Regions from separate parts of the Thermosporothrix sp. COM3 genome, predicted to be linked through region 1. Evidence: a T-box and tRNA genes for the amino acid it is inferred to sense, from the RefSeq annotation. Region 1 holds a T-box; the other holds one or more tRNA genes.
The links. A T-box is a leader RNA that pairs with one kind of tRNA and senses whether it is charged. The one in region 1 lies ahead of pheS (phenylalanine--tRNA ligase subunit alpha), so its partner is inferred to be a tRNA-Phe.
Positions count from the first base shown of each region.

Region 2: it encodes a tRNA-Phe, which carries the amino acid that the T-box ahead of pheS (phenylalanine--tRNA ligase subunit alpha) is inferred to sense. The anticodon was not compared.

Region 1 covers NZ_AP019376.1:6,054,537-6,070,425, forward strand. The annotation lists gene KTH_RS26005 (BACON domain-containing protein) at 1-42, opposite strand, end outside; gene KTH_RS26010 (hypothetical protein) at 420-1,442, shown strand; gene KTH_RS26015 (BACON domain-containing protein) at 1,523-4,672, opposite strand; gene pheT (phenylalanine--tRNA ligase subunit beta) at 4,955-7,492, opposite strand; gene pheS (phenylalanine--tRNA ligase subunit alpha) at 7,564-8,610, opposite strand; T-box leader at 8,645-8,915, opposite strand; gene KTH_RS26030 (ATP-binding cassette domain-containing protein) at 9,040-10,074, opposite strand; gene KTH_RS26035 (ABC transporter ATP-binding protein) at 10,389-11,249, shown strand; gene KTH_RS26040 (ABC transporter permease) at 11,290-12,426, shown strand; gene KTH_RS26045 (ABC transporter permease) at 12,536-13,651, shown strand; tRNA gene KTH_RS26050 (tRNA-Pro) at 13,747-13,820, shown strand; gene KTH_RS26055 (methyltransferase) at 13,838-14,929, opposite strand; gene KTH_RS26060 (UbiA family prenyltransferase) at 14,943-15,827, opposite strand; gene KTH_RS26065 (anti-sigma factor family protein) at 15,870-15,889, opposite strand, start outside.
Region 2 covers NZ_AP019376.1:5,181,392-5,197,280, reverse strand. The annotation lists gene KTH_RS22045 (amidohydrolase) at 1-86, shown strand, start outside; gene KTH_RS22040 (LysM peptidoglycan-binding domain-containing protein) at 270-1,022, shown strand; gene KTH_RS22035 (GAF domain-containing sensor histidine kinase) at 1,291-3,975, shown strand; gene KTH_RS22030 (response regulator) at 3,977-4,357, shown strand; gene KTH_RS22025 (ArnT family glycosyltransferase) at 4,412-6,112, shown strand; gene KTH_RS22020 (acyltransferase family protein) at 6,121-7,515, opposite strand; gene KTH_RS22015 (MutS-related protein) at 7,725-9,590, opposite strand; tRNA gene KTH_RS22010 (tRNA-Phe) at 9,748-9,820, opposite strand; gene uvrA (excinuclease ABC subunit UvrA) at 9,977-12,724, opposite strand; gene KTH_RS22000 (ribonuclease J) at 13,549-15,210, shown strand; gene KTH_RS21995 (hypothetical protein) at 15,395-15,889, shown strand, end outside.

The DNA.
Region 1 (15,889 bases):
CGGTATTGAAGGGCGATTGACGGAATGGCTGTGTTTTCGCATACCTGTGTATCCATATTTGCTTATCTGACCTGTGGTGCGCAATGCCTGAAGGTGAAGCTTGCGCAACCCTTCCTGTGCTTCTCGGTTTCAGGCTTCCAGTGAAATAAACGCCGTTCGCCCCTTCCACTCAAATGGTCTGCACCGGCCTTTGTTTCTTTTTGTGTATTGCTGTATGAAAATGTGTTATTGCTTATTCTATCATAGAGCTTGAGAATAGAGAACCCATAAGTCCTATAGTATCCTGAATTCGAGAGTTTTGTATCTGCGCTGTCATTACTCGTATTGACATATAGGCATGAACAGATATTATTAAAAGTACAAGCTGTTCCTGGAACTCTCTCTTTATTAAGAAAACAGCACATGAAGGAAAGGTTCGTATGCTCTATACTGATCCCACAGGTGAAGAAAAGGGACTGGCGACCGAGGCAAATGCAGGGCGTACTGATGAGGTGCAAGCCACTCCTCAGAAACTGGACCGCAATCCAATTCCTCAGCGTCCTGGACGTAATGAAGGAGTCGCAAAGCCTGCAAGGTCTGTCCCTCAACGTCCGCAGGTATCGCAGCAGTCGAAGCAAGTGCAGGTGAATGTCTCTCTAACGCCTCCGGTGCAGCAATCGGCACAAGAGAGCAAAGCAGCCACGCCACAGCACGAAATCAAGCAACCATCTCACGAGTCGAGCGAAAAGGGGAAGCAGCCCGAAGCGGAACAGAAGGCTGACAGGCAGAAACCCGCTCCTCCTGAGCGGAAGCCGATTCCCAGGGTAAGCGTGAGCACTCGCCAGCCGGTTGAGCCGCAATCGAAGCCGCCAGTCTCCCGCCCGCCGACACAGGAAGCGGAGAAGCGGTCGGTTGAGCCGCAATCGAAGTCGCCAGTCTCTCGCCCGCCGACACAGGAAGCGGAGAAGCGGTCGGTTGAGCCGCAATCGAAGTCGCCAGTCTCCCGCCCGCCGACACAGGAAGCGGAGAAGCGGTCGGCTGAGCCGCAATCGAAGTCGCCAGTCTCTCGCCCGCCGACACAGGAACCGGGAAAGCCTCCTATGCCGCCAGAGAGCCAGTCCAGACAGCCTGTCCATGAGGAACGCCAGCGACCTTCTTATCCACCAGAAGCGAGAGGGAACAGTCAGCCACAGATGCCCGCGTATGGCCCATCTCCGCAGCAGCCTGCATGGCAGGGATATGCGGCGACTTCGGTTCCTCGTCTACAGACGAAGGACAGGCGTTTTGCTCTCGGGTTGGTCTCGCTTGGCGTTATTCTGGTGGCATTTCTCGCTCTGATTCTCGCACTGGCTCTCGGAGTGCCTGCCACATGGTTCCTCGGATCTCTGTTTTTATTCGTATGTGCCTTTATTGTCATTGTGAATCTAACATATATCTATTCGTTTATTGGAAATAATCGCTAGGAAGCTGTAGAAGCAAAGAGAGTCGCCCTGTCCTGAGCGACTCTCTTTGCTGTCAGAGGAGGAAACAGGGTTTGTCTGCTTTAGCCAGAAGCCACGGCTTTCAAGCTGACCGATGATGTATCCCCGGAAACAGTGAGGTTCATGCTGACCGCATACCGTTTGTTATCCTGTGTGCCGTTTGCCGTCAGGGTATACGAGCCGTTAGCGACCCCGTTGAGAATGAAGTTCCCGTTGCTATCGGCGGTCGCATTGTAGTTCCCGCCATTACCGGAAAGGGTAACGGTCGCTCCTGCCAGTGGGCTGCTCTTGGTGCAATTGCCGTCCTGACAGGCTACAACAACTCCGCTGACGGTGCTCCCAACCACAGTTAACGTGACCGGAATACTCTGTCCACCCTGAACGGTCGCGCCTCCGTTCCCTGTAGCGCTAATCGTGATATTGCCCTTATAGCTCCCGGGGGCCAGACTGGTCGATTTGATGCCGATGGTGATACCACTGCCATTCCCGCTATCCTGCCCGCTATCGGTGACAGAGAGCCAGTCGCTATCGGATTTTGCGGTCCAGGTAATTGGATAGGCACAGGCTCCGGTTTCTCTGAGTGTGAGGATCTGTGCATCAACTGCCTGCCCTTGATGCTGCGTGAACGCGAACTCGGTCGCACTGAACTGTAGAGTACAGGGCTGAAGCACTGTAAGCGAGACCTGGAACGTTTGCGGGCTCCCCTTTGCCGTCTGTCGGTCCTGATCCTGTGCGGTGAGTGTCACCTGCGCAGTATAGTTGCCGGGCGTCAGGCCTGTGATGTCCGGTTGAACGTTGACACTCGCAGTGGTCCCCGTACCGTTCAGCGAGCTATCGGTGGAGGTGACCTTGAGCCAGGGTGCATCGCTGCTCACTGTGGCCTGCCACTGAAGGGGCCAGCTACAGTTTCCGGTCGCGGTGAAGGTAATCACGCGGCTGGCCGGGTTGGCAGAGCCCTGGATGGCGCTAAATGCAATAGTGCTCTGCGATGGCTGTGCCATAGAACAGGGCGGCGAGATTGTGAAATTAACTGTGATGGTTTGCGGATTCCCGCCTGCCTCTTTATCATGCGTATCTTTGCCGTGCAGCACGATCTGCCCGACATAGGTGCCGGGAGTGAGATCGCTCGGATCCACGCTCAGGAGAAGCTGTCCGGTCTGACCTGCCGGGATCGAGCCTTTGAGCGGGGAGGCACTGAGCCAGGATACCTGATTATCAACGCTGGCATCCCAGATTAAAGGACTTTTGCCCGTATTGGTAATCGTGACGGTCTGCCCCGGAGGCGCTGGCTGCCCCTGATTGACGGCGAAGTTCACATTGAGCGGTGATGCTCGCATAATGGGTGAATTGGGTGTCAGCACCGCTTGCACCCGCAAGCTGATTGCGATGGTCAGGGTGCTCTGTGGGGTGCGAATGATAATGCTGGAATAATAGGTTCCGGGTGAAAAGGTATTGGCTGTGATGCTGATTGCCGGGGTTGCCGGGTTAGCTGCATCTTTGATCTGTCCCTTTGCCGGTGCAATCGTGACCCAGTTGGTCGAGGCCGTCGCGTTCCAGTCAATCGCTTCCTGGCAGCTTCCTACAGGGCTCAACGTGATTGATTGGTTGCTTGGATTACCCTGTCCGGCGACTGTTACAAACGAGAGCTGACCGATCCCGGCTGTAATCCCACAACGTGGTTGGATGGTCAGAGCGATGCTAATGCTCTGCGGGCTGTTATAGGCGTTCTGGCCCTCATTAACGCTGAAGACAAGCGTGCTCAGGTATGTTCCCGGAACAAGATTCTTGCTATTAACGGTGACCGGAATATTTGCGCTCCCCTGTGGTGGAATCGTGCCGGAGGTTTGGTCCAGGCGAAGCCAATTATCATCCCGGTCGTGCAGTTCCTTGATAACATCGCTATGCAGGGTTTTAATAGAAATGATGCTGTTCAGTTTCCAGTACAACGGCTCTGTACCCGGGTTGCTGATTACCATCGTTTGGGGTTTGGGGTCGGCGTTACCATCGAACGCGTTATAGTCCATCACAACAGGTGTTGCCTGAAGGACCGCGCCTGGATTGGTGGGCAATGCCTGTACTTCCATGCTGACCGCAACCGTCTGCGGGAGGCCAACATTCGAGGTAAATTTCAGGGTACCCGTATACTTGCCCGGGGCAAGGTGAGCGCGTTGAACGCCGACCGCAATGACCTGAGAGCTGCTAAAACTTCCCTGGTTGGGCGTTGCCTGAAGCCAGGGTTGGTCACTACTGACCGTCCAGATAATGTTGCCATTGCCTCCGTTGGAGAGGGTCAGCATTTGAATGGTGTTCGCACCTTCATAGGCGAGGCCCATATCCAGCGTGCGCGTACTGAGCTGGAAAATGGCCGGTTGCGCCGAACCTTCGGCGATACGCAGGGCGGCGCTGGCTGTAAAGCGCGAGATAATATCTTCAGCCTGAATCGCATGGAGGCCGGGCTTCCAGCCTCGATCAATCGTGATTCTGGCTTCTGCTTTTCCGTCATCTCCTACTTTTACAACGGACTTTCCGGTATCGGTCTTGATGGGCTCATGCAGGTCGCGGCTTAAATACACGCGGGTCTGTGGCTTAAAGTTTTGTACCGAAATAGTAAGTTGTTGCCCGTATTCTGCCTTACTGGACGAAAGGGAGAGCACAGGAACGGAGGAGCCCGAGGCTGTCTCTTTCTTTGGCTGAAAATATGCGATGCCTACCAGAATGCCATCAATAAAGATAATCAGCATGGCAAGGAGCAGCAAACAGGTGAGTACAAGACGTACCCATTTTTTTTTCTTGCCCGTTTGGGGCTGTTGCGTCGCGGGTTTCCTGACGCCCGGAAGCTGGCGGGCCCGAAGTGGTCCTGTATATGCAATAAATTGAGATTTTTTCTGGCCGGGCGGTGGGTTTCCGGTCTGCTGTGGCGGCGCTTGCATCGCTGGATGGGAACCAGGAAACAGCGTTTTTTGCCCGAGGGATAGCGGTGGAAAGGCGTGCGGCGTTGGCTGCCCTCTACCGGGAGGAAGAGGGGTCGCGGCGTGTTCATCCAATGTTACCTCACCACCGGGCATCCGGGGCGGTTCCTCAACAACATCGCATGGTGTGGTCTGATACTCGGTTGTGAATGGCCCTGGTTGTGGAGGTAGGGGAACAGTAGGGACCGGGCGTGTCAGCCGTTCGGCAATATCTGTCCCCTCCTCTGCGGCATGCGTTGTCATATAGCAATCAAAACAGACGACGAAATGCTTGTAACAGGGATTGTTACAAAAGAGGCATTTTCCCATAACTTGTATTTCACCTACACTACGTGACCACTTCCCGCATAAATCTTAGTGAATGCAAGAAATACGGAGCAGATGTATTTCTTCATGCTGTCAATTCTATAATTTGTAACGGGTAATGGAGTCTTCCGTCACAAGGAAAGTAACTTGATAGTACTTGCAGAAGAAAAGGCTCAGGAGCGCTTGACAGTTCCCGAGCCTTTGCTATTGAAGATGTGCCTATTGGCGTAGCTGGGCCCCAAACTGGTCGTGAAGGGCCTGGATAATCTTGTCCTGAAGCTCGTTTGCTTCCGCATCTTTCAGCGTGCGGTCGCGTGACTGATACACCAGCGAGTAGGTCAGGTTCTTCTTGCCTGCGGGAATCGGATCGCCAGTATAGACATCGAAGAGTGAGACGCGCTGAAGTAGTTCGCCTCCGTTGCGCTCAATGACCCCCTGAAGCTCCTGCGCCAGTACCTGCTGATCCACGATAATCGCGAGGTCGCGAGTGAGCGCCTGCTGTCGCGAGAACGGCTGATAGACAATCCGCTCAGGCACTGCCTCGAAGAGCCGCTCTAGATCAATCTCACTGAGGTAGGCGCGGTGCGGCAGATCATAGCGCTGCTGCACAACAGGGTGCACCTCGCCCAGGATGCCGGCAGGGCTAAAGATGGTTTCGCCATCGGGGCCTTTTCGGGGCAGCTCCAATAGTGCACAGCGACCGGGATGGAAGGTCGGATGCTGTGTCGGTGTGAACCGATACTCCGAGATGTGGAGCCCTTCGAGCAAGGTTTCGATCACGCCTTTCAGATCATAGAAGTCTGCCGGGCGCGACAGCTCATTGATCCAGGAGATGGCGGCGGGACCGCTCATAGCGATACTGACGCTTCGTCGTTCGTCTGGTTGCTCATTTGCTTGCTGAGCGGGCAGGTAGCGCCGTCCGATCTCGAAGAAGCGCAGACCTGCTTCGTTGCGCTTGCTATTCTCCTGCATGATCTCCATCAGGCTGCTCATCAGAGTGAGACGCAGACTATCAAGATCCTTGCTGAGCGGATTGACGATCACCACAGCGGGAAGGTCCTTCGGGTCAATGGCTACCAAAGCCTGTGTACCGGCGGCGTTCGAGGCCAGCTCACCGGCTGTGTTGCCAGTACCTGAGGGAGCCTGCAACAGGTAGCGGGCGGACTCCTTGTCGGCGGAAGCCAGCAGATTGAGCGTGCGGGCTCGGTTAGTCATCACATAGGTGATAGTCTCATTGAGGCCAGCACCGACTAGAAGCGAGCGTACCAGCTTTTCACGCTCGAACCACTGATCGGGGAGCGGCTCAGGAAGCCCACCTGTTGGCATCGAGGTTGGGATCTTATCATACCCGATATTGCGAATCACCTCCTCAACAAGATCGGCTTCCTCTTCAATATCCGGGCGATAGGTCGGGACTGTCACCGTCATGGTTTTGCCATCGTCGTGTGCTTCGACAGAGAATCCAAGCGCCTCAAGCGCATCGCAGGCCTCTTGCTGTGTTACCTGCATCGAGGTCAGCCACTCGATGTCGTGAATCGAGAACGGAAGTTTGCGCTGTTGAGGAGGCGCTGCATAGTGATCTACTGCGCCGGGGTGCACTGTGCCTCCTGCCAGTTGTGCCAGCAGGTAACAGGCGCGATTGGCGCCCAGGCGGGCCAGCTCCGGATCAAGGCCCTTTTCAAAGCGCCCTGACGACTCAGTGCGCAGCCCCAGGGTTGTCGACGTACGCCGCACGCTTCTTGCCTGGAAGTTCGCAGCTTCCAGCAGCACGGTTGAGGTATTGTCGTTGACTTCGCTCCGGGCCGCGCCCATCACGCCAGCAATGGCGGTCGGTCCAGTCGGGTCAGTAATCATCAGCATCTCGGGTGTGAGCTGGCGCTTCACATCGTCCAGGGTCGTCAGCGTCTCCCCCTCATGAGCGGTCCGAACGATGATATGATGCTCCGGGACCAGATCGTAATCAAAGCCATGCAGAGGCTGACCAAGTTCCAGCATCACATAGTTCGTGATATCGACAACGTTGTTAATCGGGCGCATCCCAGCAGCCAGCAGGCGGCGGCCCATCCACGATGGAGATGGTCCGAGCTTCACATCACTGATCACGCGTGCTATATAGCGCTTGCAGAGTTCGTCATTCTCGACGGTCACTTTGACCATATCTGGAGTTGGCGTTCCCTGCTCCTGCACCTCCATTGGCGGCAGGCGAAGTGGCTGTCTGGTAAGTGCAGCAACCTCGCGGGCGATGCCGATAATTGAGGAGAGGTCGCCCCGGTGGGCCTTGATCGAGAACTCAAGCACGACCTCGCTCATCAGGTCGGCAAGTTTCACGCCGAGTGGCGTATCCGTGTCAAGAATGTAGATGCCGCTGTGGTCTGTGCCCAGGCCAAGTTCACGCGGAGAACAGAGCATGCCCTGTGAGACATAGCCCATCTTCTTCGTTTCCTGAATAACCAGGTCGCCTACGCGCGCTCCGGGCAGAGCCAGAGGCACCTTATCGCCGAGCTTGATATTTGGAGCGCCACAGATAACATTGAGCTCCTGTGTTCCGGTTGAGACCTTTGTATAGTTCAGGTGATCCGATTTTTCGACCTTCTCCAGATGGACAATCTGGGCAGTGATAACTTTATCGCCCCATTCTTTGCCGATGTATTCAATGGCTTCTACTTCGAGCCCGGCCATCGTCAGCTTTTGGGCCAGCTCTTCGGGAGTCATATCGAAGTCAACATACTCCCGGAGCCAACTAAGCGGTACTCTCATGCTGTCAAAAACTCCTTATATGGTTCACACCCTGTTGATGGGAATAATTCCTGTGTTGCGAGAAAAACAGTTTAGAATTGGCGCAAGAAGCGCAAATCATTGCTGGTGAAGAGGCGAATTTCGTTAATGCCATATTTTGCCAGGGCGATGCGCTCTACGCCCATGCCGAAGGCGAAGCCGCGATACTTCTTCGGGTCATAGCCAACTTCACGCAGCACTTTCGGGTGAACCATGCCACAACCGAGCAGCTCAACCCACCCGGTGTACTTGCAGACGCGGCAGCCCTTCCCGTTACATTCGCCACAGCTAATATCCATCTCGGCACTTGGCTCGGTGAACGGGAAGTAGCTTGCCCGAAAACGGACCTGGCGCCCTTCTCCGTAGAGCTCACGGGCGAAGGTTTGAAGGCAGCCTTTGAGGGTTGCCATTGTGCATTGATCGTCGATCAGCAGGCCTTCAATCTGATGGAACTGGGCCTCATGGGTTGCGTCAATGGCCTCGTTCCGGAAGACCTTGCCGGGCACAATGACCCGAACCGGGGGCCGAGTCTGTTTCATCACACGGATCTGCATCGGTGAGGTCTGAGTGCGCAGCAGGAGTTCGCCGGGAACAATCCAGAAGGTGTCCTGCATATCGCGAGATGGGTGATCTGCCGGGATATTCAGCGCCTGGAAGTTGTAGTAGTCTGTCTCTACCTCGGGCCCTTGAACCACCTGGAAGCCCATCTTCATGAAGACGTCGGTCACTTCCTGGATCGTGCGTGTCAACGGGTGCATATGGCCAACAGGTAGATGTCGGCCTGGCATCGTGACATCAATGCGTTCTTTTTCCAGTGTCGCGAGCAGTTCTTTCTGGCGGATCTCTTCGCGTCTGGCTTTCAGATGGCTCTCCAGTTCGGACTTGACAGCGTTCATCTTCTGCCCGACAACGCGTCGCCCGTCTTTGGTCAATTTGGGCATGACGGCTGCAATATTTTTCAGTTCGCCACGGTTACGCCCCAGGTAGCGGATGTCCCATTCCTCCAGCTCTGCCATTGTCGTAACAGGCTCAAGCTCAGCAATTGCTTTTGTGCGTATTTGCTCAAGCTGGTCGAGCAACGCTTCGTTCTGGTCTATCATGCCTTCCTCCAAAAATCAAAAAACCGGACAACGTCTCAGGGACGAAGCCGGTAATGAAAACTCCGCGGTACCACCCATGTTGAAATTCGCGTATCCCGATACGGGAACGATCGCATACGAATTTCCGCTTGGAATGTCCGGTAACGGGGACTCCCGGAACTATCTACTTACTCCGCCCGCGGAGGTTCAATAGTCGGCTCAGGGGTGAACTTCAACGCTTTTTCCTGCGAAGAGGCTTTCAGTCGCTGACCTCTTCTCCCTGCGCAGATGTAGAATGCGTCTACTCTCCCCTTCCTCGCCTTTCACATGACATCTATGCTGTATCGGCTCATATGCGGTCCGATAGCTTTCTGACACATATATGGTAGCTTAACATGCTTAAATATAGTGTAGCAGATTTGCGTTAGAAAGTCTAGCTGAAAGCGAGTTTTAATATTGAAGCAAGTCCTGTAGCTCCTTTTCGCTCTGCTTGCTAAGCGGAATCATGGTTTCCTGCGCGTCGTCGAGTAGCAGTGTATAACTGTTTCTGGTATACTGGATGACCGCTTTGATTCTTTGCAGATTGACCAGATAGGCACGGTGTGCCTTAAAGAAACCGCGTTTCTGGAGCCGTGCTTCCAGCTCTTGCAGAGTCAGGTTGGTGACTGCTTCATCACGCTCTGTTCGCAGTATGATTTTTCCATCGCGGCTGGTTGCGTAGAGAATTTCGGCTGGATCAAAAAGCATGATGCGATCCTCTTTTCTGCCCGGCACCTTATATGGAACCTCGCGCCGTGCTGGTTTCTCTTCGTCTGAGTGTGCCGCTTCTTTGGTCGAGGGCTGTTTCTCTCCGGTGTGGCGCACCTCAATAATCTTCCCGTCCTCGATTTCGGCAATATGCGTACAGAACCGACCGGACCATGAAAGATCTTCGCAGGTCAGGAGAATGGCTACTCCGTTTCGAGCTTGTTGTTCGAGTAAGCGTGCAAAAAGGGCTGTAGTATCCAGGTCAGCGCGTAAGATGGGGAGATCAAGCAGAATAACCTGTGGCTGTCCCATTAATGTACGGGCAAAGGCCAGCCGTCTCTGTGCTGAGGGTGAGAGTTTGGAGATAGGTGTATGGACCTGATCGCTCAGACCGACAAGTGAGAGTGCCTGATGCACACTGGCGGCTGGCAGGCCACGGATCTCGCGGTACAGATTGAGATTTGCCTGTGCCGAGAGGCGCTCATAGAGCAAGTCTTCCTCGAAGAGCACATTGATGTGTTTGCATATATTTGGCTTGAGATGAATATCTGTGCCGTTCAGGGTGATGTGGCCACCGCTTGGCAGAAGGAGCCCCGCCAGAATTTTAATCAGCACAGTTTTCGCGCTTCCAGGAGGCCCAACCAGCGCCCATATCTCGCCCGCTTGAATGGTTAGCTCTTCTATAGAGAGAGCGCTGCGTCCCTCTATTTGTTTTTCGAGTCGGTGTATCTGTAGCATACAGTCCTCTGCGCTCAAGAGATTTGCTCTATTGTAGCATAGAAAACAGAGCCGGAATAAGCCTCCTCTTTCTGGAAAGAAATACCTCTATTTTCTTCAGAAACCGGTATTGCGGGTGCGCTGTTGACCCCTTTCTCCACTCCATTCAGCCATTTCTTTGTTTTTTTGAGCACTGAGAGGCTCCTGTTAGCCTGTTTTTTACTCCATTCAGCGGAAATATATAGCGCGGTCCTGTCAAGACCAAGTACAGTTGTCACAGGACGTTGGCGAGGGGTAAAAGGGAAAACGACAGACACCAGTGAAGGAGTGAAACGATGAGCGAATTGATGATAGAAGCTTTTGAATTGAGCAGAACTTTTGGGGCAAAGGAGGCGGTGAAAGGGATTAACTTTAGCGTGCGTCGTGGTGAGATTTTTGGCTTTCTGGGTCATAATGGTGCGGGCAAGACCACAACAATTCGGATGTTAACCGGACAGATTGATCCAACCGGAGGGCGGGCGCAAGTCGCTGGCTATGATGTGGTTCGGCAGAACAGGGAACTGAAGCAACATATCGGCGTTGTCTTTGAAGATCCTAATCTGTACGAGCGACTCTCTGCGCGCAGAAACCTTGAGTTCGCCTGTTGGCTGTATGATGTGCCGGTCAGCCGGGTTGATGAGGTTCTGGAACTGGTGAAGCTACGCGATCGGGCGAAAGAGCCTCTCCGTACCTTTTCAAACGGCATGCGGCAGCGCGTGATGATTGCTCGGGCCCTGCTTCATCGGCCAGAGGTGCTCTTTCTGGATGAGCCAAGCCGCGGCCTGGACCCGATTACGGCCCGTGATTTGCGGCGTACCATTGCCCGCTTGAGCCAGGAAGGGATGACGATTCTGTTGACGACACACATGATGGAAGAGGCTGACCAGCTCTGTCATCGAGTCGCCTTTATTGCGAATGGGCAACTGGTTGCCAATGATACGCCCCGTAATCTGAAGCTGCAACATGGTGAGCGTACAATGACGGTCACGCTGTCAGAAGCTGGCTCGCTGGTAGAGAAGCTTATTCATATGGATCAGCCTGCCGAGCAAGCCGTGCTGATGCAATGGATGGCGGAGGGGAAAGTGCTGGCGGTTCATTCAAATGAAGCGACGCTGGAAGATGTCTTTGTGAAGATCGCTGGAACTCGTCTGGCATAGTGCATGTATTGATAGAAATCTGGATGTGGAGCAAAAAAACATGAGAGCGCGTGTTATTCTCGCTATTCTGCGAAAAGATCTGATTGATACTATTGCCAACAAAATGACATTGTTTGGTCTTCTTGCACCGATTTTTATGGTGATTCTGTTCGCTGTGTTTTCTGGCCTGTTAAGCAATGCTGATAAGCCAACCCATATATTGGTGTACAATCCGTCGCAATCCGCTCTTGAACAGGTGATCAGCAAGACCTATGAGAAGACAAAAGTCACTAAAGTAGATACGGCTGAGGCGGTGCAGACGGCATTTGGACCAAATGGCAGCAAAAAAGAATCTGAATATGCTCTTGGCCTTATCATTCCAGAGGACTTTGATACGCTATTACGGAAAGGCGCACATCCTGATCTTGAACTCTACATCAATGGCAGCGAGATTCCGGAGGGGGCAGCCGCAAAGACCACATTGATGAGCGTGGTGAATAGCTACGCGTCCTCCCTGTCCAACCCGGTACCTGTGCGGTTTTCCGTCGTCACGATCAATCCGCCAGATGCTCATCAGCTCTCACTGACTCAGCAGATGAATGGCTTTTATGGCGGAATCGCGCTGTTGATGTCGTTCTTAACGGGTATGACCATTGTGCCCAATCTACTGGTTGAGGAAAAGGAGAAAAAGACCCTGCGGATGCTGATGGTTTCTCCTGCGTCCTTTGCGGATATTCTTATTGCAAAGTTGTTGTTCGCGCTGATCTACCAGCTCATCATGACGGTTGTTGTTCTGATCGCAATGAAGGGCCTTTCCGGCAATATCCCGATGCTGGGCGTCTTCGTCGTGCTTGGGGCCTGTTTCTCGCTATCGATGGGTTTGCTGGCTGGCTGTATCTTTCAGACGGCAACCTCTCTAGGTGGCTTTACCGGAGTGATGACGATGCTGTTTCTCTTCCCTGCGATGCTGGCTTCAGATTTCATGTCCGTTCTTTTGCAGGGAAGCCCACTGACCTATGTTGCGCGGGCGGTTCCTACCTACTACCTGGCGGATGGCTTCTCACGAGCGGTACAGAATGCAGGCTGGAATGGTACTGTGCTTCTGGATATGGCTGTGATTGCTGCATGTGCGGTCGTGCTGCTGGTACTTGCCACTCTGATACTCAAGAGGCAAGCAAAAAGAGCGGCACAGTTCTAACTGCTTTAACAGGGAGTGTCTATCAAGTGCGCTCCCTGTTTGCTTTACGTGACAAGTGATTCTATGGTACAGTTTTAGCTGATCAGAGCATTCAGGAGAGGTTGATCTGGTGAATATTCGAGCTGTACTTGCGATTGCCCGCAAAGATCTTCTGGATAGTGTTGTCAACAAATCTAGCGCCTTAACGCTTGTCTTGCCGTTGGTAATAGCGGCTTTCTTTGTGCTGGCAGCGAATCTGATAGGGACACGAAATGTCGCTGTTTTGCTCTATCAGAAGCATAGTGATGCGCGTATAGAGCAACTCTTTGGGGAGATATTCCCCGGTGTCAAAGTGACACAAGCGCTTTCTGCTACTGAGGTTTCGCAGCGTGTTGAGGACGAGAGCGGGCCGTATACCATCGGGATTGTGATTCCGGATGATCTTGAACAGCAGCTTCAAAAGGGCAAGGAGCCGCATGTACAGTTGTATCTCAGGGGAATCGAGTCAGAGAAGAGCACTCAGGCCGAGATTCAAGCCGTTTTGAGAAGGTATATTGCGGAGTTGCGGCATGATCAGCCTATCCATATAGAACTGATGGTGAAGCCCTCCTCAACCTTTCTTTCTGAAAGACCGTGGGATATATTGAAAAAGACCTTTGCGGTTGCTGGTTGTCTGGTCGCGAATCAATATTCGCTGTCGATAGCGGCTGCTATATTTGTTGAGGAGAAAGAGAAAAAGATCCTGCGTCTGTTGTTGCTTGCTCCTTCATCCTTTGCCACTGTGATTCAGGCGCGGGCTCTGGTTGCGTTTCTCTATCAGATGGCTGCCTCATTGATGGTGCTTGCCCTGTTGACGGGCTTCTCGGGCCTGGTTCCGATGCAGTTGCTCTTCATCGTGCTGTTCACGCTCTTTTCGCTTAGCCTCGGTTTTATCTGTGTCTGTGTCTGTCATACCGGGAGCGCCCTTGGTGGCGTTGCTGGTATTCTCTGGCTGCTAACCTTTTTCCCGGCATTTCTGGGCATGTTCCTGGGGATTGGCTGGTTCCCGGAGGGCTTTCTGATGAACCTGCTCAAGCTCTTCCCGACGTATTATTTTGCGGATGGACTGTACCTTGCTTTTATCAATGTGCATATGGTGAGCGCGATATGGGCAGATCTGCTGGTGTTCGGCATCTGGACTGTAGCCTCAATGATGGTGGCATATTGGCTGCTGAGGCGTCAGGAGCGAGCTGCAATGGCAATCTAGCCTTCTTCATCTCTTTTCTTTTTGTTGGTTTTTTCTGAAAAGGGGGGTTGACGAGCTCAAAACATATCTGTTATAATAAAGCCGTCCGAAAGAATCGGGGTGTGGCGCAGCCCGGTAGCGCACTTCAATGGGGTTGAAGTGGTCGGAGGTTCAAATCCTCTCACCCCGACTTTTAAGAAGCGGTGATCAGTCACCGCTTCTTTTTTTTGTCTCGTTTCGCTTGCGTGCTGTCACGAAGCAAGTTCCTGGTGTCAGCATCTCATGTTTGTGAATCTGCTCCATTCCTGCCCTTTCCAGCCAGTATCGGACATCCGAAAATGGATGACAGGTGCCACCGATGATGGTCACAGAGAGCTGCATCAGTTGGGTGGTCAGGGTGGAGAGGCGTGAGCGTTGCCGCTGGTCTGAGAGCTGATCGACCAGGATCAGGAGCCCGCCCGGGCGGAGAGTATGAGCCACCTTGTGAAGTACCGCCTGGTTGTCCTCAGGTTGAAGCAGATGGGCGATGTTAAAGTAGAGCGCCACATCAAAGGGTTCTGAAAAGTGCTCAGGAAAATCATCGCTCACAATATCACAGCACATAAACTGAATTCGCTGTTCCAGCCCCAGACGCTGTACCGTGTGTGTGCCTGCCTCAACCCCGGCTTCAAGGTCGATCACGGTTGCATGCAGCCCGGGATAGGCGCGGCAAAAAAGCGCGCTGTACGCTGCATGAGAGCCGCCAACATCAAGCAGACGGGTGGCAGGTTGTGGCAGAGGGACCCGCCGGAGAATCTCCGGGCCGATCATTGAGGCAAGCGCGGCCAGCCCGGCATAGTGGCGCTCAAGAAGCTGTCGGCTCTCAGCAGTTGTGGTACTCTCTTCATACGGCGTTTTCATCGCTGCCTGGTTGGTGTGGATAATCTCATCGAGATGGGCCCAGATATTCGCCAGATCGGGTCCATGAAGAATATATGGTATGAGATTCTGTCGGGAGCTTGAGACAAGCCAGCGCTGGCTTATGCGTGTGTTGTAATATCTCCCCTTGTGCTGGCGCAAATAGCCGGAAGAGACAAGCAGTTGAAGTAGATAGAGCAGTCCCTGAGGATGACACTGAAGCCTATCGGCGAGCTCCGACACCGTCTGTCCTCGGGTACGCAAGCTATCGAAAAGCCCAAGCTTGCAGGCTGTATAGAGCGCTGTTGAGATTCCGGCAGAGAGTGGAACGTCAAAAAGCGGTGTGGGCAGCAAGTTCAAACGAGCGAGCAGATATTCCAGGGCTGTAAAGCGTAGCGGCATAAGCAACCCCCTTTCAGAAAAGGACTCCAGCTAACCAACCCCCTCCTAGAAGCAGCGTAATACAGACCACAAAGAGGAAGTAGGGGCGGCGGGTTGTTTTGCGATTCAGCAAGCGCTGTGGCCTGAAGAGAAGCGCGAGCAGGCCAATGCCGAACAGACCCGGGAGAAAGGTCGCCAGGAGAATGAGCAAATTTGCAGGCACCAGATGTGTGAAAGTGAGAAGGGCGATTACAACCACTCCGCCAAGAAGCAGAAGAGGGATAGCGAGCGCACATCCGCGAACGCCTAGTACAACCGCCAGGGTTCGTGCATTCCCGGCTCGATCCTCCTCGATGTCCGGGAGCGAATTCGCGAGATTGAGGGCGATGCCAAAGAGTGCCCCGAGTGGGATCAGCCAGCCAATAAAAGGCGGAAAGCGATCCATGCCGACAAAAGCATAGACCGGGATTAGAGGCATTGCCAGTGCAAAGACGATACCGCTGAGGGGTGTTGATTTCAGCCCGAGGTTGTAGCCCTGGCCCAGACAGAGGTAGATCAAGGAGAGAAGCCCAGCAAGGCGATTGAGCGGCCACAAGAGGAATGCCATGACGACAATTAAAAAGAGCCCCACGATCAGCGCCTCCCGGGGACGAACCAGCCCTTGAACCAGGGGCTTCTTTTTGTCACTTCGGGCGTCAAGCTCACGGTCACAGTAGTCATTGAGAATAGCGATAGAAAGCTGCATTGCCAGATGGGCGGCTACGACCAGCACAAAACGCGGCCAGGAGACTTGAGGCCAGGCGGCGAGCAAGGCAAAGAGCGCAATTGCGATGGTATGAAACAGGACAGGGACAGGATGGCAGAGCTGGTAGAAGCCGGCCACTACCTCGTGAAGATGGCGTTGATTAGCTGTCCGCATGATGAAACCCTCAGAGGTGGCTGTCCTCCGGTCAAAAGCGGATTACCAGACCGGGAGACGAT
Region 2 (15,889 bases), 870 kb from region 1:
TAGTGCACGTACCCCAGGAGAAGATGAGTGAGAATGGGGTCCAGGCAACTATTCTCGGTGGGAAAATCGTCTATGGTGAAGTGTAGGAGGTCCTTTAGCCTATAGGCCATTTCTCCTAGATTCATAGTGTTTCATAGTGTTTCATCGATTGCTTGTGTTAATATTGCCTCATCAAAGGATTTGCATCAGTGTATACGCGCTTGATAGCGCGGGCAGATAACGGGACTGCCATATACACGCAATGGAAAAAAGATGGAGGCAAACAATCGATGAACAGATTGCAGACAATCTGGCAGTATTGCAAGAAGCGCAGCGTTGCAAAACTTGCTATCACAAACCTTGCCATTATTGGAGCGCTGCTGATCGGTGCCTTTGGTGTATTTGGAGATCAGATCGCAAGCACGTTTGCGGCAGGTCTTTGTAGCACCGGAGATCAGACATATGTTGTACGCCCGGGCGATACGTTGGGCGCTATTGCTATGCAGTATGGCACCAACTATCAGAACCTGGCGACCTACAACAAGTTGCCGAATCCGGACCTGATTTACGTTGATCAACACGTCTGTATTCCTGGTAAGCAGTCTGGCAGCGTTTCCAACAATGGTGGTGGCTCTTCCCAGGGTACAACACCTTCTAACGTCAGTACAATCTCCTATACGGCGAACCGCACGCACGGAAGTGGAAACTATTTCCCTTATGGGCAGTGCACATGGTGGGCGAATGAACGCTTCCATCAGTTGCATGGATATTATGTTCCCTGGACGACCAACTCTAACGCCTGGCAGTGGGTTGACCGCGCTCGCGAGTTCGGTTGGAACGTTTCCTACACACCGGTGCGTGGTGCTGTTGTTGTCCTGCAGGCCAACGTACAGGGAGCTTCCTGGCTCGGTCATGTCGGTATCGTTGAAAGCATCAATGCTGACGGCTCTGTAACAGTCAGTAACATGAACTGGGGTGCCAATCCCTGGAGTGTTTCTTACTCTACTATTTACCCTGGAAGCGGCGTTGCTTTTGTCTACTAATTGATACATAGACGTACGTCTATATCTGAAAGCGGGTGGTCGAGAATAGATCACCCGCTTTCCTTTTTTGGCTCCTGTTGACACGGAAATAATAGATCTATTCCGAGTGAAAGTAAGCGTCCAGGCCCAAATGTGCTACTTGTCAACATTTACACCTCCCCTGCACTACACTTAGCATAGCAGATATGATATGCTAGGCTGTACTGAATCGAGAGAAACTGATAGAGATTAGGCCTGAGGAAGGATCGAGACCGAGGAGGGAAAACATATGGCTTCTGCCTCTGCCTGGGAAAGTCCTGACGCATCCAGGAACCGGACCTATTTGTTGCCACTCTTGCGTTTCCTTTTACAACAGATGATGGCGCAATTTTCCGCACAGGGAGCCTGTATCGCGCTCTATGACGAGAGTCAGGATCGTATGGTTGTGCAGGCCCATGTTCGTGTGCGGAATGCAAGTGTGTATGTTGAAGCGGGCGGGTTGGGTCTTCGAGTTCCCCGGAGGCGTATTTCAATGCATCTGCAAAAGGATATCGCTCCCACTCCTTCCGGTTATCTGCGACAGGAAAGCCCCGCAATGGATGAGATTGAAGATGTGCTTCCTCCGCAGTGTGAGCTGTTCGCGGTAGGGACGGCTTTTGCGCGTGGTCAGGATGTAATCGGGCAGGCCTGGCAGAGAAATGAAGCCTATATCTTGAGCCATGAAGAGTACCTCTCGATCTTCCATCACGGGCAGCCCCTGAAGCTGCATATTGATATCCCTCCTACGTCATATCTGGTTGTGCCTGTTCAGGAAGGTACCCCGGTTGATGTGCTCTATGGTGATGAGGCCGCTCCCTCTCGTGTTGAAGGGGTTGTGGTTCTGTATCAGATCATTTCCGGCCTGGGCGCGGGCTTTCAGCAGCGACAGCGAGCCGAGGCACTGCAATATGTTGAGCGTATCTCGCTCTATCTACAAAATGAGCGCCTGAAGCGGCTTCAGCAGCGGACGAGCGAGTACCTTGAGCATTTGCAGAATATCAGTACCGCGTTTCCTGCCACGGTCAAGCTCTCGGAGCTGGTTGGCAAGATCTATCAGTTTACGACTCAGGTGGTTGATGTCTCGGCAATGTTGTTGACGCTATACGATCGGGATACTGAGGGAATCTACGATATCTTTGCGGTGATCGATGGTCACTCTGTCGCGAATCTGGCTGAGCAACCGGTGATCTCGAAAAAAGAGGACCGCCCGATGTGGTGGACTGTGGCGCAGCAGGTGGCCCACAACGAGCTACTTCGCCTGAACTTTTCGCCCGCTCAGGATGCCCGGCTTCGAGAGCAGTATCAAGAATTACTGATGGGTACCTGGGGAGACCAACGCAGCGCTCAATCGTTTCTTTTCTTGCCAATGAAAATGTTTAATCGGGTTACAGGCTCATTGTGCCTTACAAGTAAGCGTCCACACGCGTATCATGTAGAGGAAATACAGGTTCTGGAAACAATGATTCAGATAGTCACTGTAAGCTTCGAGAACGCCAAGCTTTATGAGCGTGACCGGCATCTTCTGCGTGATGCTCGTCAACGTGAGGCACAGCTTGCCGCGATTAACAGCGCGTTGCAGTCTATTGGCTCTGTGCTGGATGTCAATGCACTGCTCAATACCTTTGTGGAGAAGGTTGCCAGTCTGGTACGGGTGGATCTCTGTGTGTTCTTCCAGCTCTCGCCCACCAAAGAAGAGCTGGTTGCCCAGGCGATGTATGGCCCTCCGAGTGTCAGCCAGCTTGACGATGGCAGTGGACGCCCGGCGATTGAGCCGCCCTATAATAAGGGCGAGCACGAGGCGCTGATCCGCTTGATCCGCCTGCCGTTTCAAGATACCTTTTTGCAGCAACTGGTAAACGAGTCCTCGTTTTTCTATCTGGACCCGCCCAAGCTGGAAGAGCTGGCACAGTTGAGCGACGAAGGGGGAGCCCTGTTCCTGCGTGCCCTCCCCGATCAACAGATGTTGATGATACCGATGTTCTTTCAGGAAGATTTTATCGGCCTGCTTTCGGTCTCTGTACCGAGAGAGAGCAGAAACTTCCGTCCGAAGGATGTGGGCATGTTGCTTGCCATTTGTGCCCAGGCGGCCAGCGCGATTCGGAACGCTCAGCTTGTTGAGCAGCGTGAGGAGGCGTATGCAGAATTGCAGCGCATGGACAAGCTCAAAGATGAGTTTATGGTGACTGCATCGCATGAGCTACGCACGCCCATGAGCGCGATTATCGGCTATTCGACCCTGCTAAAACGGCAGAGCTCTCGTGCTTCATCGCAGGATATTCTCCGGTTTGCAACCAAGATCAGTACCGCAGCGCAGCAACTACAGAATCTCATTGATAACATGACGGATGCCGCAAAACTGGGAGCCGTTGACAAGAAGTTGGAGCTTAAGTTTGAGGCGGTACAGGTCCGAACAGTGGCGGAGATTGCTGCCAGGATGCTCTTGTTCAATATTGAGCAGAAGATCCGCCTGCGGATAGACAAGCACTTGTGGGTGAATGCTGATGTGCTCCACTTTCGTCAGGTGATGGTTAATTTGCTTGATAATGCTTCAAAATACTCGCCGGCAAAAAGCGAGATTACGGTTTTTGCCGAGGAGACAACGCTTGCGAAGGTGGCGGAGAGGTTGCCGGAAGACCAGGAAGACCCAATGTTGCTGGTAGAACAGGGGGATATTCCTGTTGTGTTGATCTCTGTCAAGGATCAGGGAGAAGGTGTGTTGCCAGAGGATCAGCAGCGCATCTTCGAGAAGTTTGTCAGGGCACCGCGTTCACTGACGACGCCGGTTCGGGGGTCGGGTCTGGGGTTGTATATTTGTCGCCGCTATGTTGAGGCTATGGGGGGAAAGATCTGGCTGGCGAGCAGTGACCCTGAAGAAGGTTCTGTTTTCACATTTTATCTTCCTCGTGTCGAGCCACCAGTTGAAACAGGAGAGTGATATGCAGGTGCAGAAGAGGCCAAGTGCGATCTTAGTGGTGGATGATGACCCTATTATCAGAGATATGATGGTTGATATTCTCAGTTTTGAGGCGTATCCGATCTCTGTGGCTCGTAATGGGCGTGAGGCGCTGGAGATCTTGCGCAGAGATGGAAACTTTCTGGTTTTTATGGATATGCTGATGCCTGTCATGGATGGTCGAGAGGTATGCCGACAGCTACTGGCTGAACCGGAGGTGCGTCAGCGGCACGTGATTGTGCTGATGTCTGCCCTTGATAATATGGTGGATATTTCCGCGCTTCAGGTTGATGCAACCATGCCAAAACCGTTTACAGTAGATGACGTGATGCAGGTGCTTGAACCATACATGCTTACAGGCTAAAAGATGGATGTTTCTGTCATTGAGTAAATGAAAAAGGAATATATGGAAACAACCATGAAATCATCTCATCTGGGCAGGCATGATGTGCTTGCCTTTTCTTTGATTCTTGCCGCGAGTATTATGCGTGGTATCTTTATTTTTCTAGGGTGGCCGTGGACCAATAGTGATGAAGGCACGATTGGTATTATGGCGTTACGCATTGCCTATCACGGCGATCTTCCCATTTTTTATTATGGTCAACACTATATGGGGTCTCATCAGGCGTTCCTGGGGGCCCTTTTTTTCCATCTCTTTGGCCCATCGCTCTTCGCGCTGCGGTTGGGTCTGGTCGTTCTCTTTGCGCTCTTTTTAGCAAGTTCCTATATCCTTGCACGCTTGCTCTATACCCGGGGATGGGCTCTGTTCTCCTTGCTCCTGCTGTGTCTGGGTTCTGGCTATGTCATGGCACGCGAGTTGAGCGCGATTGGAGGCTATACTGAAACGCTGTTGTTTGGTTCGCTCCTGTTTGTGCTCTCTGCGCTGCTCGTCCTGACCTACCGCCCACGCAGCTTTCGCTGGTGGCGAGTTGCGCTCTACTTGCTCTGGGGGCTTGTGGCGGGCTGTGCGCTCTGGAGTGACTTACTGATCGCGCCTTTTGTCTGTATGTCGGGTGTGGTCCTGTTTGTGGTTTGCTGGCGTGAGTTCCTGCACGGGTGGCCTGTGTTGCTCTTGCTCCTCGGCCTGGGGATGGGCGCGTTCCCGCTGCTCTATTACAATCTGCATGCCCTGCCTGGCCAGGATTCGTGGTCGGTGCTCAATAGCATGCGTGGCTCACAGTTGAGTTGGGGCCAGAAAATAACAGGCTTGCTCAATACGATTCGGATCAGCATTCCGTTGATGACTGGTGAGCCTTTCTGTCCTCTGTATGGCAAGTTTGTCTACCTTGCTCCTGTAGTGCAGTATACGCGCCACTGTCAGGTGCTGATGGATCTGTGGGGGTTTGGCTATTGCGCCGTCTTTTTGATCGCGCTCTGTCTGGCTTGCTGGACGCTCTGGCGCACATGGAGGCAGGGGCGGCAGGCGCCAGGAGAGGAACAGGCACAGCTTCAATGGCGGCGGGCAATCTTACACGCTGGCCTGCTCGGCGCCGCTTTGTTGACGATTTATATGTATGCATTTAGCAATGGTTCTCTACATGATCCTGACGTGCATGCACGGTATGTCATTGGTTTGCTGGTCTGTTTGCCCGCGCTTTTCTGGTGGCTCTGGCAGGGCATTACGGCGCAGATCGAGAAAAAGCGCTGGCCCGCACTGGTGGGCAAAGGCGGATGCGCCCTTATTCTGACCTATGTCCTTGTGATGTCGCTGATTGGCCCATTCCTGACCACATTTGGAGAAGTGCCGCAGGCAATAGAAATTGCGCGCCGAAACGAGCGTATTGTGAACACGCTGGTTCAGCTTGGTGTGAAGAGCATCTACACCGACTATTGGGGGTGCAATAAGTTTTCGTTTCTCTCGCAGGAACGCATTGCCTGTGTCGGGGTGAGTGATGAGCTGAAGCCCGGGCGAAACCGCGTGCCGGGCTATCTGGAACTGGTACAGCATGATTCGAAGGCGGCGTATCTGTTCTCGGCCTCCTCGAAATATGTACCGGGAACAGATATCTCGCCCGCCAATTCTGTTGTGCATAAAAACATTGAGCGTTACTTTCAGCAGACCGGGCGCAAATACAAGCGGATCTCGTTAGAGGGATACTGGTTGTATTTGCCCCAGTGAGCCAGTTGTCAATCTTTTGCGATGAGCTCACGAGACTCATCGTTTATAGAAGCCGTCCGCTTTGTTGGATGGCTTTTTTTATTGCGTGTCAGCCGCTCTCCAAGCTGAATCCCCGGGCGTTCAACCAGGAAGAAGAGCAGCAGCATACAGGGAATAATCAGGAAAAGGAGCCAGGCACCGTAGCTCAGGTAGATGAGGATGTTGGGCCAGTGGTGCACATGGCTTTGAATCAATGGTGTCAGTTGTTGCAATAGCAGCAGATGCCACATATACAGGCCATATGAGAGCAGACCAATCCAGCGCAACGGTTTCCACTCAAAGGGCCGTTTCAGCCAGGCAAAACCGAAGAGCAGGGCCAGAACGCAGATGCCATAGCCCAGACCGTAGCCCAATTCGGAAACGTAGGCGAAATTGTCATTGAGCGCTCTGAAAATGTTGAGATCTGTGGCGAGCTTCGGGTGCATATCGTACTTCCAGAGGAACATACTGAGGAGTACCAGTAGCCCGATCACAAAGAGCAAGGGGCTGAGCTTTTGCAAACGGCGCTCGGTGTTTTGCTTGTGTTGCTTGGGAAGCGCTTGCACATAGATATAGAGCGAACTGACCCACATACCAACTGCAAAGTTCTCAAGGAATTTGCCGTGCAGGCCTGCTTTCTCGATCGTGCCATATGAGAGCACAAGATAGATATGGGTGATAATAGGCGGAATGGCCGGTAGATTCCAGACATGCCTTTCAAATTGAAGCCCGACAAAGCGTGAGAATACGCCCCAGCTTGTCAGCAACAGCAAGAAGAACGAGAGCAGAAAGAAGCGTGAACGCGGAGTGGAACGAGACATGATTGCTCGCACCAGCAGGCCGATCCCGAGCGCGATAAAGGGAAGCCAGAGGTAGAATTGCCACTCGACTGCCAATGTCCAGAATGGACCGTTGATCTCCTTGAAGGTGGTCTTGCCCGAATCCATAAACATAGTGACAAATGCCACTACACGGGGGAGGTTCCTGGGCTGAAGGTAGGCAGGGTGAAAAAGGAGAATCATGAGCAGGAGCGAGAGATAATAGGCTGGCAAGATGCGCATAATGCGCTTTACATAGAATCTCCAGAAAGAGGACCATTTCTGTTGCTCAAAAAGAATGGCTCTCGCGTAGGGAAGAAATAGCAGGAAGCCCGAAAGAATAAAAAAAAGATTGACGCCCGTATCTCCTGCGTTGAGGATCGCCCCGAAGAAGACCGGGAGCTTGTCCATGCGCAGGATCTTGATATCCTGTACAAATATGAGCATCATATGATAAGCAATAACAAAAAGGCAGGCCAGTGCCCGCACCCCATCCAACACAGCAATCGTGTTTTTCTGTTTCTTGCCTTCCAGTATAAGATCTAGTTTTGCTCTTGTACGTTGCAAAAAAGATTCTCTATTTTGGCTTACGGCGACTGGAGTAATCAAGGTTTTAGTGACTCCTCACATTTTACAGCATTAGGTCCTACTTCACCTGACACTGTAACAAACAGGGCCGAGGATTTGCAAGAATGCGAAATAAGGGTAGGAATATATTGCGGTATATTAGATAAAAATAACCGCTTCCGTCAGGTAGAAAACGGTCATTTCTCTTCTTATTTCTTTTGTTTGCTTTTCTCTTTTGTGCCCTTTATAGGCTCAGGCCAGGAAATGGGCAAACCTTCCAATTGCATGATCTTCAGAGCGTTGGTTGTGGGACAGGGGCCTACGTGCAGCTTATAGTCAAAGGTCATTTTCCCGTCAACCACCTCTTCCCGGAAGTGATAATTGCTTACCTGCGGCAATTCCTCGCTGAGTGTCACAAGCTCAAGGTCGTGAGTGGTCAGCGCACCGACACACCGCTTCTGCGCCAGTGCATAGATATAGGCGTGGCTGCCAATAAGCCGCTCGCGGTTGTTTGTGCCTTTGAAAATCTCATCGATAAGGAAGAAGATCGGGTAACGTGGTTGTGCTTCCAGCCGCTGAAGGAGTCCGCGCAGACGATGAACTTCGGCATAGAAATAGGAGAAGCCATCAGCCATTGAGTCGGTAACACGAATGCAGGCATAGAGCTCAAAGAGCCGGGTCTGAAATGAGCGAGCAACCACCGGTGCTCCGGCATATGCCAGACAGAGGTTAACGCCGATAGTGCGCAGGAAGGTGCTTTTTCCCGCCATATTGGAGCCGGTCAGGAGCATGATGTCACCGATGCGGGCAAAGCTGGTCGTGTTGGTCACACGGACGGCGGGATCGATCAGCGGATGACCGAGCTCTGTTGCCTCTAGCAGTGGCTCATCCGCTTCAGCGGGAAGAAGTCGGGGCATAGTGTATTCCGGGTTGAGATAGGCGAAATTCGCCAGTGAACAGAGCGCTTCGAGCTCATACCATGTATCGAGCCATTGCGGCAGGTGCTCGCTGAGGTCGGCCTTGAACTCCTGAAGCCTGCGCGAGATGAAGGCATCCCAGGGCAGGAACGCATTGAAGAAGAGGCTGCCTATCTGATCCTGAGTGAACCCCGAGAGAGAGGCAATCAACTTGAGGTTTTTCATCAACCGTGAGGGACGAACAGTGCCACTGTAGCAGGGATGACATATTCCCTGGAGCTTCGACTGCGGCGCAAAAGAGGTGCGTTCGAGAAAACTGAAGATGATGCCTAACCGTCTGAGTGTTTCACTCATGTAGGCCGTTTCTTCATACAGGCCTGCACGATCAGAGGTTGTCAGGATTGACCAACCGATACAAAGAAAAAAGGGAATGGCTGTTAGCATCAGGGAAATATGGGCAACGATATAGGCAATGATCGTTCCGAGAAAGAGCGCTGTGAGCAGGAGCGGAACAATCAGCTTATAGAGGGGTATAGGTTTCATGGTCCTGGTGACCCAGTTTTGTAGCCTCTCGCTTACAAGATATTCGTTGCCATAGCTGACCGCATACTGTGAATGCTCGGCCAGCGCGGCCCGAAAATTGATCATTGGGGTCAGTTCCCGCACAAGCTGCTGGCGTTGAAGGATCGTATCACGGTCAGGTTCACGTGTCAGAAGCCATGAGCGCAGGCGCTCGCTTCCACTCTGGGAGGCTGCGGTATTGAGCAGTTCATGCAGCGAGTAGTCGCCGCTGATATCCAGGTCATTTTCAAAGGGGTGATCGCTCTGCTCCGCTTTGGGGCCTGTTGAGGGGATATTCTCCCAGTCGAGTGCAAGGCGGGCAAGCTGCTGTTGATGGTATTCGAGACGGCGCTGATAGCGTGATACACTCTGTTGATAGGCTTTATGCAGCCGCCAGTTATAGACGAAATAGAGAATAGCGCCGATGATGACAAGTACGCCAAAAATATGGTTCCAGGCCAGCGCCCCCGCACAGAGAAAGAAGCCCAGGAAAACCGTGGCGAGCTGTTGCATACCATAAAAACGTTGGCGGTCTAGGCGTCGATCTATACGCTCTTGTAGTCGCTCCAGATGCCGTTGCAAGGCAGCCTGACGCATGTGTTGGGATATCATTTTGCAAGTGTCCTGTCTTTTCAAATGAAAGCTTGATGGGGTTTCTACTTTTTAAGTAGTACGTAAAATGCGGCTTCGGGTTGTGAGGGCTGCTGTCTCGAAGAGGCATAAAAAAAAGCGCCTTTTCGGCGCGCATACAAAATGCCAAGGGCCGGAATCGAACCGGCGACACCAGCATTTTCAGTGCTGTGCTCTACCGACTGAGCTACCTTGGCGCGAGAATTAATATAACACGACTCGCTCTGGCCGTCAAGCCTTTTTGGACCCAATTTTTGAGCTTGTGGCAAAAACAGCGAGAAATCTGGCACGCTGGCCGAGGACCAGGCAGGCGACAAGCATGAACTTGTCGCCTGAGATGCGATGTATGCGAACTACAGTATGGCACGGAGATAACGCCCGGTGATACTTTTCGGGTTATCTGCGATCTGTTCCGGTGTCCCTTCGGCGACAAGGTAGCCTCCCTGTTCACCTCCGTCCGGCCCCATGTCGATGATCCAGTCTGCCGTTTTGAGGACATCAAGCTCATGCTCGATGACCAGAACGGTATTTCCAGCGTCGACCAGCCGGTGCAGCACATTCAGCAGGTGCTGGGTATCCGCAAAATGCAGGCCCGTGGTTGGCTCATCAAGAATGTACAGAGTTTTGCCTGTTGCCATTCTGCTCAGTTCTTTGGCCAGCTTGATACGTTGTGCCTCACCACCACTAAAGGTGGTTGCGCTCTGACCGAGCGTGATGTAATCCAGGCCGACATCACAGAGGGTTTGGAGCATGCGAGCCAGCTTTGGGTTATCGTTGAAGAACGCAAGGGCTTCGCCAATGTTCATATTGAGCACATCAGCAATGTTCTTGCCTTTATAGCGGATCGCCAGAATATCTTCTGTATAACGAGAGCCATTACAATCTTTGCAGGTGACCCAGACATTGGGAAGAAAATGCATCTCGATAAAGATCTGTCCGTGCCCTTTGCAGTGCTCGCACCGTCCTCCCTCAACGTTGAAGCTGAAGTGCTCGGCTGTATACCCTTTTGCTCTGGCTGCCTCTGTCTTTGCGAAGAGCTGACGAATGGTATCGAAGATCCCGACATAGGTTGCGGGATTCGAGCGAGGTGTTCGTCCAATCGGGTCCTGCGTGATATTGATAACCTTATTCAACTGCTCAACGCCTTCCAGGCTGCGATAGGGGCCGCACTGCTCTGGTGTCGTGTGGTGAATAGCCTGCATCAATGCGGGATAGAGTGTCCCATTAATCAGGCTACTCTTGCCGCTACCGCTTACCCCTGTGATACAGGTAAGGAGACCAAGCGGAAAGCTCACATCCACACCCTTGAGATTGTGCAGGGTGGCTCCTTTGATGCTCAGCCAGCCACGCTGTGGAGAACGACGTTGTTTGCCGCGTGGCAATTCCACTTTGCGCTTGCCACTGAGGTATTGTCCGGTGATCGAGCGCGGTGCTTCAGTAATCTGTGCAGGCGGTCCAGCGTAAACCAGCTCTCCCCCGCGAACTCCGGCTCCCGGTCCTATATCGATAATCCAATCAGCAGAGCGCATCGTGAGTTCATCGTGCTCGACAACCAGAACCGTATTACCCATATCGCGTAAGTCGATGAGTGTTTCTAGCAACGTATGCAGGTCACGAGCATGCAGGCCAATAGAGGGCTCATCAAGCACGTAAAGGACGCCCACCAGGCCATCACCGAGCTGACTGGCAAGCCGGATACGTTGCCCTTCACCACCGGAAAGCGTGGGCGCGGCTCGATTGAGCGTCAGGTAATTCAGGCCCACCTTGAGCATGAAGCGTAAACGGCGCTGTGCTTCGTGCAGCGCTTCTGCCGCGATACCCCAGGCTTCATTGTCCAGCGTTTCTTCAAGCTCGGTGAGCCAGGCATACACATGCTCGATTGCCATATTGCTGATTTCATGGATATTCTTACCTCCCAGGGTGACAGCCCGGGCCTCTGCCGTTAAGCAGGTTCCCTGACAGGTCTGACAGATCTGCTGACTCATAAAGGTTGCATAGCGCTTGCGGCTGGTTTCCGACGTAGTATTGTGATAGAGTCTGTAGAGCTGCTGGACAAGGCCGATAAGCTTAGCCTCTTTCTCGAAAGACCAGTGCCCATTACTGCCATCGTACTCCATTTGCATCGGGATCTTATCTTCGGACCCATAGAGCAGGGCATCTCGGAAGTGTTGGGGAAGCTCCTGCCATGGCGTCTCAAGATCGATCTGGTAATAGGCTGCGATATCGTCCAGGTTACCAAGTGGCCAGAAGGTATGCGAGCGCTTACGCAGGCTGCCAAACCACTTGATTGCGCCATCGAGAATGGAGAGTGTTGGATCAATCAGCAGTTCGGGATCAACAAAAAGTCGGGTCCCCATGCCGTTGCAATCGTTGCACATGCCGCCTGGCTTATTCGGATTAAATTGATAGGATGCCAGTTCCGGGAAGTGTGTGCCGCAACGCGGGCAGATCCTCTGTTCACTGAAGATCAGCTTCTCTCCCTGCTCGGTTGCCAGTAAGAGCGAGCCATTCCCGGCTTTCAATGCTCGCTTAACAAGCGTGAACAGCTCTTCCTTCCAGTGCTGGTCCTGATTTGCTGGAAGCTCGATCCGGGTGATATATGTTTTCGGAATGAGTTGCCCGGGGTGCAGCAGGTCTGGCGTGTAGAGCTGTATGGATGTACCTGCCGGAAGTCTGCTGATCCGTGACACAATGTCTGCGGGGCTGTAGCGGTGAATCGCGGTTCCACAGTTCAGACAATGCGCGATCCCGATGCGCGAGTAGAGCAGGCGTAGATAATTAATTACTTCGGTGATCGTTCCAACCGTTGAGCGAGGGTTCTTACTAACGGTCTTCTGCTCGATGGCAATGGTAGGACTGAGTCCGCCTATGTAGTCGACGTGTGGCTTCTCAACTTGATCGAGAAAGCTCCGAATAAAAGGAGAGAGATTGTCCATATAGCGTCTCTCACCTTCCGCATAGATGGTATCAAAGGCAAGCGATGATTTTCCGCTTCCACTGACGCCCGTCATAACGACCAGCTTGTAGCGCGGAATACTGACATCGATATTCCGAAGATTATGCTGTCGGGCTCCTCGAACTACTATTTTATCTGCTTCCAGCGTTGCCTTTTGCTGGACGACTGGCTTCACGGTGCGCCGTGGCGTCTCCTGTTCAAGAAGCAAGGAAAGCAGGTTCTCACTCAATTGAGATGATTGCGTCATGCGTTCTCCTTCTCTGCGGCCTGGGGAGGCCATATAATCTTCATCAAAAAGAAAAAGAGGAAAAGCGGGTGAATGCTTTACTGCGCACAGAAAAGAAATTTGCTGTCAGATGGAGCGATGAAAAAGGAAAGGGTTTCCAGATGGAAAAGGTCGCTTGCTCTTCAGTAGCTCCAATGCTACTATGAGCGTAGAGCATCTCTTTGGAATGAAGGTGATGTCCTTTCTGGACATAGAGAGAGAATCCCCTTTCTGTATTTGAGAGGTGGACCAAAGGAAGAGCGAGTCCACGGGAATGTTTGGCTGAAGGGCCGTGTTATCTTATAGTACAGAGCTCTTTTGTGTTTCCTGTTCTTGTTTCTATTGAAGAGTAGCATAGATCTCCTGACATCTTCTGTCATATAATCGGGGAGGGATGGTGAAGGGGAAAGGGAGACGTCAGCAACTCGCTTTTCGGCATTGCGCCTGGAATTCTCCACAGATGAAGCGTTTCTTCTATGAGCAGGCAGTATTCAGAATGTGTATTTTCTGCCGATATGTATAACAAAATAGGATTGCAGCTTGTTTTTAAGATAGTCACTGTAGTATACTCTTAAATGGATCATTATTGCTTATTTTGACTTTTCCTCCTGCTTGAGTGTGCGGGAGTAAAGATACATATATGAAAAGTGACGTTTATAGCCGTGGGCTACAGATATAGTGTTTTTTAGGAGGTTCTTGAACCCTTGACAACAGAAAAAGTTCGACTTATTCCCCTGGGAGGCCTGGGAGAAGTCGGCAAGAATATGATGGTCGTTGAATATGGCGACGACATCATTATCATCGACTCGGGGGTAATGTTCCCCGATGATGAAATGTTTGGTGTTGATCTCGTAATCCCGGATACAAGCTATCTCGCTGATAAAAAAGATCGTATTCGCGGTATCCTTATCACTCACGGTCATGAAGACCATGTCGGAGGCCTCCCTTACATTTTGCCGATGCTCGATTTTCCTCCTGTCTATGCGACACGCTTGACGCATGGATTGATCAGCGTAAAGTTGAAAGAGCACAGACTTCTGGATAAGGCTGTTATCAACGTGGTGTCTCCCGAAGATCATGTTGAACTGGGGCGGTGTACGGCGGAGTTCTTCCGGGTCAATCACAGTATTCCTGATGCAGTTGGCATTGTTATCCGAACGCCTCTGGGTGTCGTTATTCATACCGGTGACTATAAGTTCGACTATACACCGATTGATGGGAAGCCCGCTGATCTTGGCATGCTTGGCCGTCTGGGCAATGAAGGCGTCCTGGTGATGATGGGTGATAGCACGCGTGTTGAGTCTCCCGGCTACACTCCTTCGGAGCGCGTGATTAACGACTCTCTGGATAAGATCTTTGCCAATGCGCCAGGTCGCGTGATTGTGGCAACGTTCGCCTCACTGATCTCGCGTGTACAGCAGGTAATCGACACTGCTGTCCGCTATGATCGGCGGGTGGCTCTGGTTGGTCGAAGCATGCAGAATAACGTGCAGATGGCGATCGAGCTAGGGTATCTGGATGTGCCGCCAAGCACGCTGATTCGTCCTGAAGATATCAACAAGTTCGATCCAGAACAAATTGTTGTGATCTGTACGGGCAGCCAGGGTGAGCCGACATCGGCACTAACTCGCATTGCGAATAAAGACCATCGGCTTGTGCGCATTCAGCCGGGCGATACCGTCATTCTGTCGGCAACGCCTGTGCCGGGCAATGAGAAGATGGTTCATCGCACCATCAATAACCTGTTTCGCCTGGGGGCGGAGGTCTATTATCAGGGCCTTTCCCATGTGCATGTTTCAGGGCATGGCGCTCAGGAAGAACTGAAGCTGATGCTCAGCCTGCTACGACCCCGGTACTTTGTGCCGATCCACGGTGAGTATCGCCAGTTGATCCTGCATGCCAAGCTAGCACATTCGCTAGGCATCCCTGATGACAATATCATGGTTGCCGAGGACGGCGATATCATCGAGATTTCCAGCGAGGGAATCAAGCATACCGGCCATACGGCAACAGGTAATGTCTATGTGGACGGATTGAGCGTCGGCGATGTGGGACAGATTGTGCTCCGCGATCGAAAGGTGCTCTCTCAGGATGGCATCCTGATGGCTGTGCTGACTGTCGATAAAGAAACCGGCCAGCCTATTGCCGGACCCGATATTGTGTCACGCGGCTTTGTCTATATGCGTGATGCTGAGGAACTGCTGGAGAGTGCACGGGAGCGTGTTCTTGAGTCCTTTGTTGACTTGAATGGTCACGGCTCCGACTGGTCCTTTGTGAAAGATAAGATCAAGGATACTTTAAGCGAATTCCTGTATGAACGAACACGCCGCCGACCGATGATCCTACCGGTCGTGATGGAAGTGTAATCTCACTATTCTTGCTGACAAAGTAGATCACAAAACACCAAACCAACTACCAGAAGCTTCCTTCTGGTAGTTTCTTTTTTTGTAGATCACAAAACCGGACCTTTTTCGCAGGCTCTCTCTATGTGCTGTAGATTAAAATGAAAAGAAAGGCGAAAGATGAAGTGTAGCAGCGAAAGGTGTGTTGATGAGCGAGGAAGAGAAGCAGCGAAACGATCTAGAACCAGTAGATGATGACCTGATGATCGTTGACTTAGATCCTCCCCCACCGCAAACGAAGGGGAAACAGCGAGTTGGAGACCTGCATTCTCCTCTGATGCATGCACTGGCCTGGGTCCGAAAGCCGCAGACGCGGGTTCCATTGCTTTCTGTCACACTGATTGTTGGTACTGTTCTGGTACTCCTGCTGAGTGGAACCTTGCCCGATCTGGCTGCGATACTTCCGGGAAAGGCTCCAGAAGCTCCCTCTCCTTCACCACAGAGCTGGCAGGATGAGATCAGTTGTGTCTATGACGCGGCCTGGTCCGCTGATAGTCGCTTGCTGGCTGTTATCGGGGTCTATGGTGGCTGTGAGACCTCGGAGGTCTCCTATGCCTATTTAAATGTCTATGACGTGGTTCAGCAGAAGCGCCTGCAACAATACACCCCCGAAGAGCTGATTATTCAACAGTATCGTGAGCAG